Regions from separate parts of the Acidovorax sp. FW305-C-20-28 genome, predicted to be linked through region 1. Evidence: predicted binding sites of a transcription regulator. Region 1 holds the regulator's gene; the other holds the start of a gene.
What was found. Region 1 encodes FNR, which switches genes on or off when oxygen is low (the NO sensors DNR and NnrR bind a similar motif). Its sites were predicted from a motif close to TTGATNNNNATCAA; they were not measured.

Region 2: the regulator FNR is predicted to act here: its motif matches at 1,260-1,273, upstream of AC3WOH_RS13400 (oxygen-binding di-iron domain-containing protein).

What each region holds. Positions count from the first base shown of each region.
Region 1 covers NZ_JBYSYM010000046.1:19,794-23,789, reverse strand. The annotation lists gene hemN (oxygen-independent coproporphyrinogen III oxidase) at 1-1,346, opposite strand, end outside; gene fnr (fumarate/nitrate reduction transcriptional regulator Fnr) at 1,520-2,239, shown strand; gene AC3WOH_RS31780 (histidine phosphatase family protein) at 2,509-3,111, opposite strand; gene AC3WOH_RS31775 (Bug family tripartite tricarboxylate transporter substrate binding protein) at 3,223-3,996, opposite strand, start outside.
Region 2 covers NZ_JBYSYM010000010.1:43,283-47,278, reverse strand. The annotation lists gene AC3WOH_RS13415 (penicillin-binding protein 1A) at 1-605, shown strand, start outside; gene cyaY (iron donor protein CyaY) at 666-995, opposite strand; gene lptM (LPS translocon maturation chaperone LptM) at 1,008-1,217, shown strand; gene AC3WOH_RS13400 (oxygen-binding di-iron domain-containing protein) at 1,328-2,152, shown strand; gene msrQ (protein-methionine-sulfoxide reductase heme-binding subunit MsrQ) at 2,173-2,808, opposite strand; gene msrP (protein-methionine-sulfoxide reductase catalytic subunit MsrP) at 2,831-3,835, opposite strand; gene ccsB (c-type cytochrome biogenesis protein CcsB) at 3,975-3,996, opposite strand, start outside.

The DNA of each region.
Region 1 (3,996 bases):
GCCTGCAGGTAGCGGTCGAACACCATGGCGATGCCGCGCACGAAGAACCAGCCCATGGACGTGACGGTGATGCCCTCACCGGTCACGCTGACCAGCCCCTGCTCCTGCAGGCCCGCGAGCTGCTCCAACTCTGCCGCGAAGGTGCGGCGAAAGTCGATCAGCCAGCCCGCCTCGATGGACTCGAAGGACAGCTCGCCCTGGCACATCAGCGCCATGATGACGGCGCGGCGCACCAGGTCGTCGCGGTTCAGCGCCAGGCCGCGCACCACGGGCAGACGGCCCTGGTCCAGCAGGTCGTAGTACTCGTCCAGGGTCTTGGCGTTCTGGCTGTAGGTGGCGCCCACGCGGCCGATGGCCGAGACGCCCAGGGCGATCAGGTCGCAGTCGGGCTGGGTGCTGTAGCCCTGGAAGTTGCGGTGCAGCCGCCCCTGTCGCTTGGCCACGGCCAGGGCGTCGGTGGGCAGGGCGAAATGGTCCATGCCCACATAGACATAGCCTGCATCCATGAACTGCTGCAGCGAGCGCGACAGCATGGCCACCTTGGAAGGCGCCGCGGGCAGCTCGGCCGGCACGATGCGCCGCTGGGGCTTGAAGCGCTCGGGCAGGTGGGCATAGGCATACAGGGCGATGCGGTCGGGCCGCAGGGCCTTGACCTGCTCCAGCGTGCGGTCGAAGGATTCGGGCGTCTGCCGCGGCAGGCCATAGATCAGGTCCACGTTGACCGACTCGAAGCCCAGGCGGCGCGCGGATTCCACCAGCGCGAACACCTGCTCGGCCGGCTGCACGCGGTGCACCGCCTTCTGCACGTCGGCATCGAAGTCCTGCACGCCAAAGCTCAGGCGGTTGAAGCCCAGCTCGGCCAGCACGGCCAGGCGCTCGGCCGTCACGGTGCGCGGGTCCACCTCGATGGAGTATTCGCCGCCCGGCGCAAAGCTGAAACTGCGCTTGAGCACGGCCATCAGCTCGCGCAGCTTGTCATCCGACAGAAAGGTGGGCGTACCCCCGCCCAGGTGCAGCTGGCTCACCACCTGGCCGGTGCCGCAGTGGGCTGTGTGCAGCTCCACCTCGCGCGCCAGGTAGCGCAGGTACACGTCGCCCCGGTCGTGGTGTTTGGTGATGATCTTGTTGCAGGCGCAGTAGTAGCACAGCGATTCGCAGAACGGAATGTGCACGTACAGCGACAGCGGCAGCGCCTTGCCCGGCGCGCCCGCCCGGCGCTGTGCCAGGGCCAGCACGTAATCGTTTTCGCCAAACGCCTCCACGAAGCGGTCGGCCGTGGGATAGGAGGTATAACGGGGGCCCGGCACGTCGAAACGGGTCAGGAGTTCGGGCGTCACAGCGGTCATTTCGGGGGCATTCCTTATTGAAGTGGAACTTTGCCGCAGTGCCCGCCCCCTGTCCTTGACCTAGATCAAGTGTTGAAAGTCCCCCAGGGGCCACAATTTGATTCATGTCAGCCACCACCACGCTCCTCTCGCCGGATGCGATCCGTTCGCAACCCCCAACAGCTGCTGCGCCCATGAACCCGCTCACCATCAAAGTCGCCTGTTCCAACTGCAACCTGCGCGAACTGTGCATGCCCGTGGGCCTGAACGACGCGCAGCTGGAACGCATCGACGAGATCGTGGCCACGCGGCGCAAGGTCAAGCGCGGCGGCACGCTGTTTCGCAATGGCGAGACCTTCACCTCGCTGTACGCCATCCGCACCGGCTTCTTCAAGACCTGCGTGGCCACCGAGGACGGACGTGACCAGGTGACGGGCTTCCAGATGGCGGGCGAGATCATCGGCCTGGACGGCATCGTGAACGACCACCACACCTGCGACGCCGTGGCGCTCGAAGATGCCGAGGTCTGCGTGATGCCCTTCGACCGCATCGAGGAACTCTCGCGCGAGGTCACGGCCCTGCAGCACCATGTGCACAAGATCATGAGCCGCGAGATCGTGCGCGAGCACGGCGTCATGCTGCTCCTGGGCAGCATGCGCGCCGAGGAGCGCCTGGCGGCGTTTCTACTGAACTTGGTGCAGCGCCTGCATGCGCGCGGCTTTTCGCAGTCCGAGCTGGTGCTGCGCATGACGCGCGAGGAGATCGGCAGCTACCTGGGCCTCAAGCTCGAAACCGTTAGCCGCACCTTCTCCAAGTTCGTCGAGGAAGGCATCGTCGAGGTCAAGCAGCGCCATGTGCGCATCCTCGACACCGATGCGCTCAAGCGCATCGTGAATTCGCAAACCTGTAGCTAAGAGAACCTGTTTACGATCTCCCAGGGGTCGCGCAGCGGCCTTGGCGGGTGGGATGCAAGGCGCGGGGTGCAGTTGATAGCTCAGCTATCAACAAGCGCCGCAACGCCGCAGACCGCCCGCCAAGGCCACTGCCCGAAGGGTTGGAGCGAAATCGGGCGATTGGACGCCCCGGCTGCTTGCATGGGCACGAGCCCATGCGGCGCACCCGAAGCATCCACTCATCCCGATTGCGCTCCAACGCGATCCCCTGCGAGATCGCAAACAGGTTCTCAAACCTGAAGCCGGGCGAGCACTTCGGCCTTGCCGCTGCTGGCATCAGCCCGCAAGATCAGCGCCTCGCCCGAGCTGGTATTGCCGCCCGCGAGATCGGCGAGCACGAACATGTGCGTGAACCAGGCTTCGAAACTTCCGGCCCGCAGCGATGCGGCCACCAGCGCCTGGCGCAATTCGCGCAAATGGTCTGCGCCAGTGGTCTCGCGTACACCATGCGGGGAGCCTAGCGCCGGCCACACCTGGGGTGCTGCAAACGCCAGAGTCGCCGTGTCGATGCAGCGGCACCAGGGGCTGGCGAGCACCCTGGCCGGTTGCAGTTGGCGCTCCTTGAACCACGCGCCCGTGCGCCGCGCCTGCTCGCGGCCTTCGTCATTGAGGTTGCGCTGGGTGCTGCAATCGCCCAGGCGGAACCCCGGCGGATCGAACGTGCCGGGCGCCAGCGCGTGGCGGAACGCGGCCACCACCCCACCCTTGCGCAACAGGGCTTCGGCCTCCCGATCCTGGCTGGCCCAGGCGCGCAGCGTGGCGAGGGCCAGGCCGGCGCCCAGCAGGGTGCGCCGGCCCAGGGCCGCGTCCTGAAAACGGTGGCATGTCGGCATGGAACTCCCCGGCATCGGGTGAAGCGTTGGCGCCCCACTGTAGCGGGGAGTGCGCCGCCGGGTGCAAACCTGCGGGGGCGCCGGGGTCTTGCCGCGGCGCCCAGGGCCTGCTCAATCGAGCGAAATGCGCTGCGCCTTGATCAGCTTGTGCCACTTGTCGGTTTCGGTGCGGATCAGGTCCGCATACTGGGCCGGCGTGCTGGCCACGGGCTCGATGCCGAAATCGATGAGCTTTTGCTTGACGGCAGGCTGGTTGATGGCCGTGGCCACCTGTTTTTGCAAAGCGTTCACCACGTCGGCCGGCGTGCCCGCGGGGGCGACGATGCCCACCTGGGCAGAGGCCTCCACATTCTTGAAGCCCAGCTCGGCAAAGGTCGGCACATCGGGCAGCTGGGGCAGGCGCTTGGCGTTGGCCACGGCCAGGGGGCGCACCTTGCCGGCCTTGATGAAGGCGCCGCCAGCGGCCAGGTCGACCATCATCGCGGGGATCTGGCCGCCGGCCAGGTCGGTGAGCGCGGGCGCCGCGCCGCGGTAGGGGATGTGGGTCATGAACAGGCCGGCATCGACCTTGAGCAGTTCCATCGCAAGATGGTGCGGGCTGCCGGCGCCGGCCGAGCCGAAGCTCATGGCGCCGGGCTTGGCCTTGGCCTTGGCGATGAAGTCCTTGGCGTCCTTGAAGTCCGCGCCCGGGTGGGCCACCAGGATCATGGGGAACTTGCCCATCAGCGTCACGGGCACGAGGTCCTTGCTGGGGTTGTAGGTCAGCTTGCTGTACAGCGCGGGGTTGAACACCATGGTGCCGTTGTCGGCCGACAGGATGGTGTAGCCGTCGGGTGCGGAGCGGCCCGTCTCGACGGCGGCAATGGCGGTGTTGCCACCGGGCTT
Region 2 (3,996 bases), on a different contig from region 1:
CGGTCTTCGCCAACGGAGGCTACCGCGTCAATCCCTGGCTGATCGCCAAGGTCACCGACCACAAGGGCCGCGTCATCTCCGAAGTCACTCCACCGACCACGGCCGAACTGCCGCGCGCCATCGATGCGCGCAATGCCTTCGTGATGAACAGCCTGCTGCAGGAGGTCACCCGCTCCGGCACGGCGGCGCGCGCCCAGGGCACCTTGAAGCGGCCGGACCTGGCCGGCAAGACCGGCACCACCAACGACTCGGTGGACGCCTGGTTTGCCGGCTACCAGCCGACCATCGCCGCCGTCACCTGGATCGGCTACGACACGCCGCGCAACCTGGGCAGCCGCGAAACCGGTGGTGGCCTCAGCCTGCCGGTGTGGATCAGCTTCATGGAACGCGCACTCAAGGGCGTCCCGGTGAGCGAGCCTGTCGTGCCGCCCGGCGTGGTCAACGTGGGCGGAGAATGGTTCTACGAGGAATATGCGCGCAACTCCGGCATCGCCAGTGTGGGGCTGGAAGAACAGCAGCGCAGCACCGGCGGGCCCGATGTGGCCCCGCACGCTCCACCGCCCACGGAAGAGCGCAACCGCATTCTCGATCTGTTCCGGAATTGACCGCCGGGGATTCTTGAACCGAGAGCCGCACCATGCGGCCCTCGGTTTTTTGGAAGGCCCTCAGGGCGCGAAAACCAGCGGCAACCCCGACTGCGTTCGCGCGTCCTGGGTCAGCCGCGCAAAGAACTCACCACCACCCTTGGTGTCTTGCCACACCGCGCCATCGAACTTGTAGTGGTAGCCGCCCGACTTGGCCGCCATCCACACTTCGTGCAGCGGCTTTTGCAGGTTGATGACGATCTGGCTGCGGTTGGCAAAGCTCAGCGTGATCATGCCACCCGAGCGCTGGTTGTCGATGTCGGCGTCTGTGGTGTCGTTGAGCTCATCGCAACTGCGCTCGACAGCTGCCAGCAGTTTCTCGGCCTGGTCCTGGAATTCAAGGTCAGTCATTACAATTTGCGCATGTTGAAAGCATCCCAAATTCTAGTCAGGACGCTTGTCCTTGCTGCCAGTGCGGCAGCCATCTCGGGTTGTGGCCAGCGCGGCCCGCTGTACCTGCCCTCCGGTCCCGCCGCGGCCCAGCGTGCCACCTTGCCTGAAACACTCACCCCGGGCGCAGCCCCTTCGACGGCCACCGCCGCACCCCAGGCCCCCGCTTCCGCGGCGCGCTGATCGACCCTGGCGGCACGCAAGGCCGCCCTGATTGCCTGCCGCTTGATCTCCATCAAGCACGGCAGGGCGTCCCCGGCCTACAGTCGCGGCTTTAGCACTGCAGCATTGCCATGGCCATCGAACTGTACCGAGACAAGAACCACGCCTGCCTGATGTTCACCGACCTGATCGAGGAGGATGGTCAGGCGGTGCAGGCCAACCAGTTCCTGATCGTGGACGACGACACCGGTGCCATCATCGATCCGGGCGGCAACCTCGCGTTCAACGAGCTGTTCATCGGCATGACCAAGCACTTCGCGCCGCACAAGCTCTCGTACCTGATCGCCTCACACGCCGACCCGGACATCATTGCCTCGCTGGACCGCTGGATGACCAGCACCAAGGCCTCGCTCGTGATCTCGCGCGTCTGGGAGCGCTTCGCGCCCCACTTCACCAAGGTTGGCAAGACCGAGAACCGTGTGATCGGCGTGCCCGACAGCGGCGGCCACCTGCCCCTGGGGCGCCATGAACTGGTGCTGCTGCCCGCCCATTTCCTGCACTCGGAGGGCAACTTCCACTTCTACGACCCGGTGAGCCGCATCCTCTTCACGGGCGATCTGGGCGTGTCCATGATGTCGGGGGCCGAGGCCAGCATCCCCGTGACAGACCTCGCGGCCCACATTCCCCGCATGGAGGGCTTTCACCGCCGCTACATGGTGTCCAACAAGATCCTGCGCCTGTGGGTTCGCATGGCGCGGCAGCTCGATATTTCCATGCTGGTCCCGCAGCATGGCGCGCCCATCCTGGGCAAACGGGCCATCAACGACTTCCTCGACTGGGTGGAAAACCTCATGTGCGGCATCGACCTCTTCGACGACCGCGCCTACCAGATTCCCACCGCGCACATCGATCCAGTCACGCGCCAGATGCGCCCTGCCCTGCGCGCCGTGGGCTGACACCTACGGAGGCGGACCCTCTAGCGTGATACCGCAGCGGCGGCGCCGGCCTTCACCGCGCGCTTGCGCGCCGCTTGCCACACGCGCCAGCCCAGCAATGCCGCCAGGATGGCCGCATACACCGCCACCTCGCCAAAATTGTTCTTGCCCGCGCGCATCCAGAAGAAGTGCAGCACGGCCAGGCCGGCCACGGCATAGACCGTGCGGTGCAGCGCCTGCCAGCGCTTGGCCCCGAGGGCGCGGATGGCACGGTTGAACGACGTGGCCGCCATCAGCAAGAGCAGAACGAAGGCCGCGAACCCCACCAGAATAAAGGGGCGCTTGGCAATGTCCGCCGCGATCTCGGACAGCTCAAAACCCATGTCGAACCAACCGTAGCCCAACAGGTGCAACAGCGCATAGAAGAACACGAACAGGCCCAGCATGCGCCGAAAGCGCGCCAGCTGCGGCGTCGATGTCATGACCCGCAGCGGCGTCACCGCGAGCACCAGGCACAGGGCACGCAGCGTCCAGTCGCCGGTAGAGCGGATCAGGGCCTCGGCGGGGTTGGCACCCAACTGGTTGGACACCGCGGCATAGACCAGCCATGCCAGAGGCAGCAGGCACAGCACGAACACCACCGGCTTGGCCAGGGGATGGAGCAACAGCTTTCGCATGGGAGCATGCCCGGCGGGCGGCTCAGTAGAACTTCTTGAGATCCATGCCCGCGTAGAGCTGGCCCACCTGGGCCTCATAGCCGTTGAACATCAGCGTCTTGCGCTTCTTGGCGAACAGGCCGTCCTCGCCGATGCGCCGCTCGGTCGCCTGGCTCCAGCGCGGGTGGTCCACGTTGGGGTTCACATTGGAATAGAAGCCATATTCCTGCTGCGCCGCCTTGTTCCAGGCCGTGCCCGGCTCCTTGTCGGTGAAGCGGATCTTGACAATGCTCTTGGCGCTCTTGAAGCCATACTTCCATGGCACCACCAGGCGCACCGGCGCGCCGTTCTGGTTGGGCAACACCTCGCCATACATGCCAAAGGCCAGCAGCGTCAGCGGGTGCATGGCCTCGTCCATGCGCAGGCCTTCCACATAGGGCCATTCGAGCACGCGCGAGCCCACGAAGGGCATGGTCGCCTTGTCCGCCAAGGTCACGAATTCCACATACTTGGCACTGCCCTGCGGCTCCACGCGCTTGATGAGCTCGGCCAGCGAGTAGCCCACCCAGGGGATCACCATGGACCAGCCCTCCACGCAGCGCAGGCGGTAGATGCGCTCTTCCTGCGCGCTGAGCTTGAGCAGGTCCTCGATGCCGTACTTGCCCGGCTTCTTGACCATGCCCTCGACTTCCACCGTCCACGGCGAGGTCTTGAGCGTGTGCGCGTTGCGCGCGGGGTCGGCCTTGTCGGTACCGAACTCGTAGAAGTTGTTGTAGGTGCTGGCGTCCTTGTAGTCCGTCAGCTTCTCCATGGACACGGCCCCTGGCACGGCAGACTTGGCGCCGGCCAGCGCCGCCAGCTTGCCCGGCCGGGCCGGGGTCGCGGCCTGCGCCAGCGCCTCGCGCCCCGCCCAGGCCGCCACGGCTGCGCCCGCCGCACCACCGGCCATCAGGCGCAGCATGTCACGGCGCCCCTCATAGGCCGCGCGCGGCGTGATCTCGGAAGAATGCGGGTGGTTGAAACCCGGATTGCGGGAATGGAAGGGCATGGGGGCTCCGATCAGGCGGTGGTGGTTTCGGCTACGGGTAGAGCCAGTCCACCCCTAGTTCGTTCCAGATACGCAGCAGGTTACACCGCAGATGCAATATTTGCAGGACCCCGCCCTTTCGCCCCCGCGCACGGGTGCCTCACAGGGTGCCGTAGCTGTGC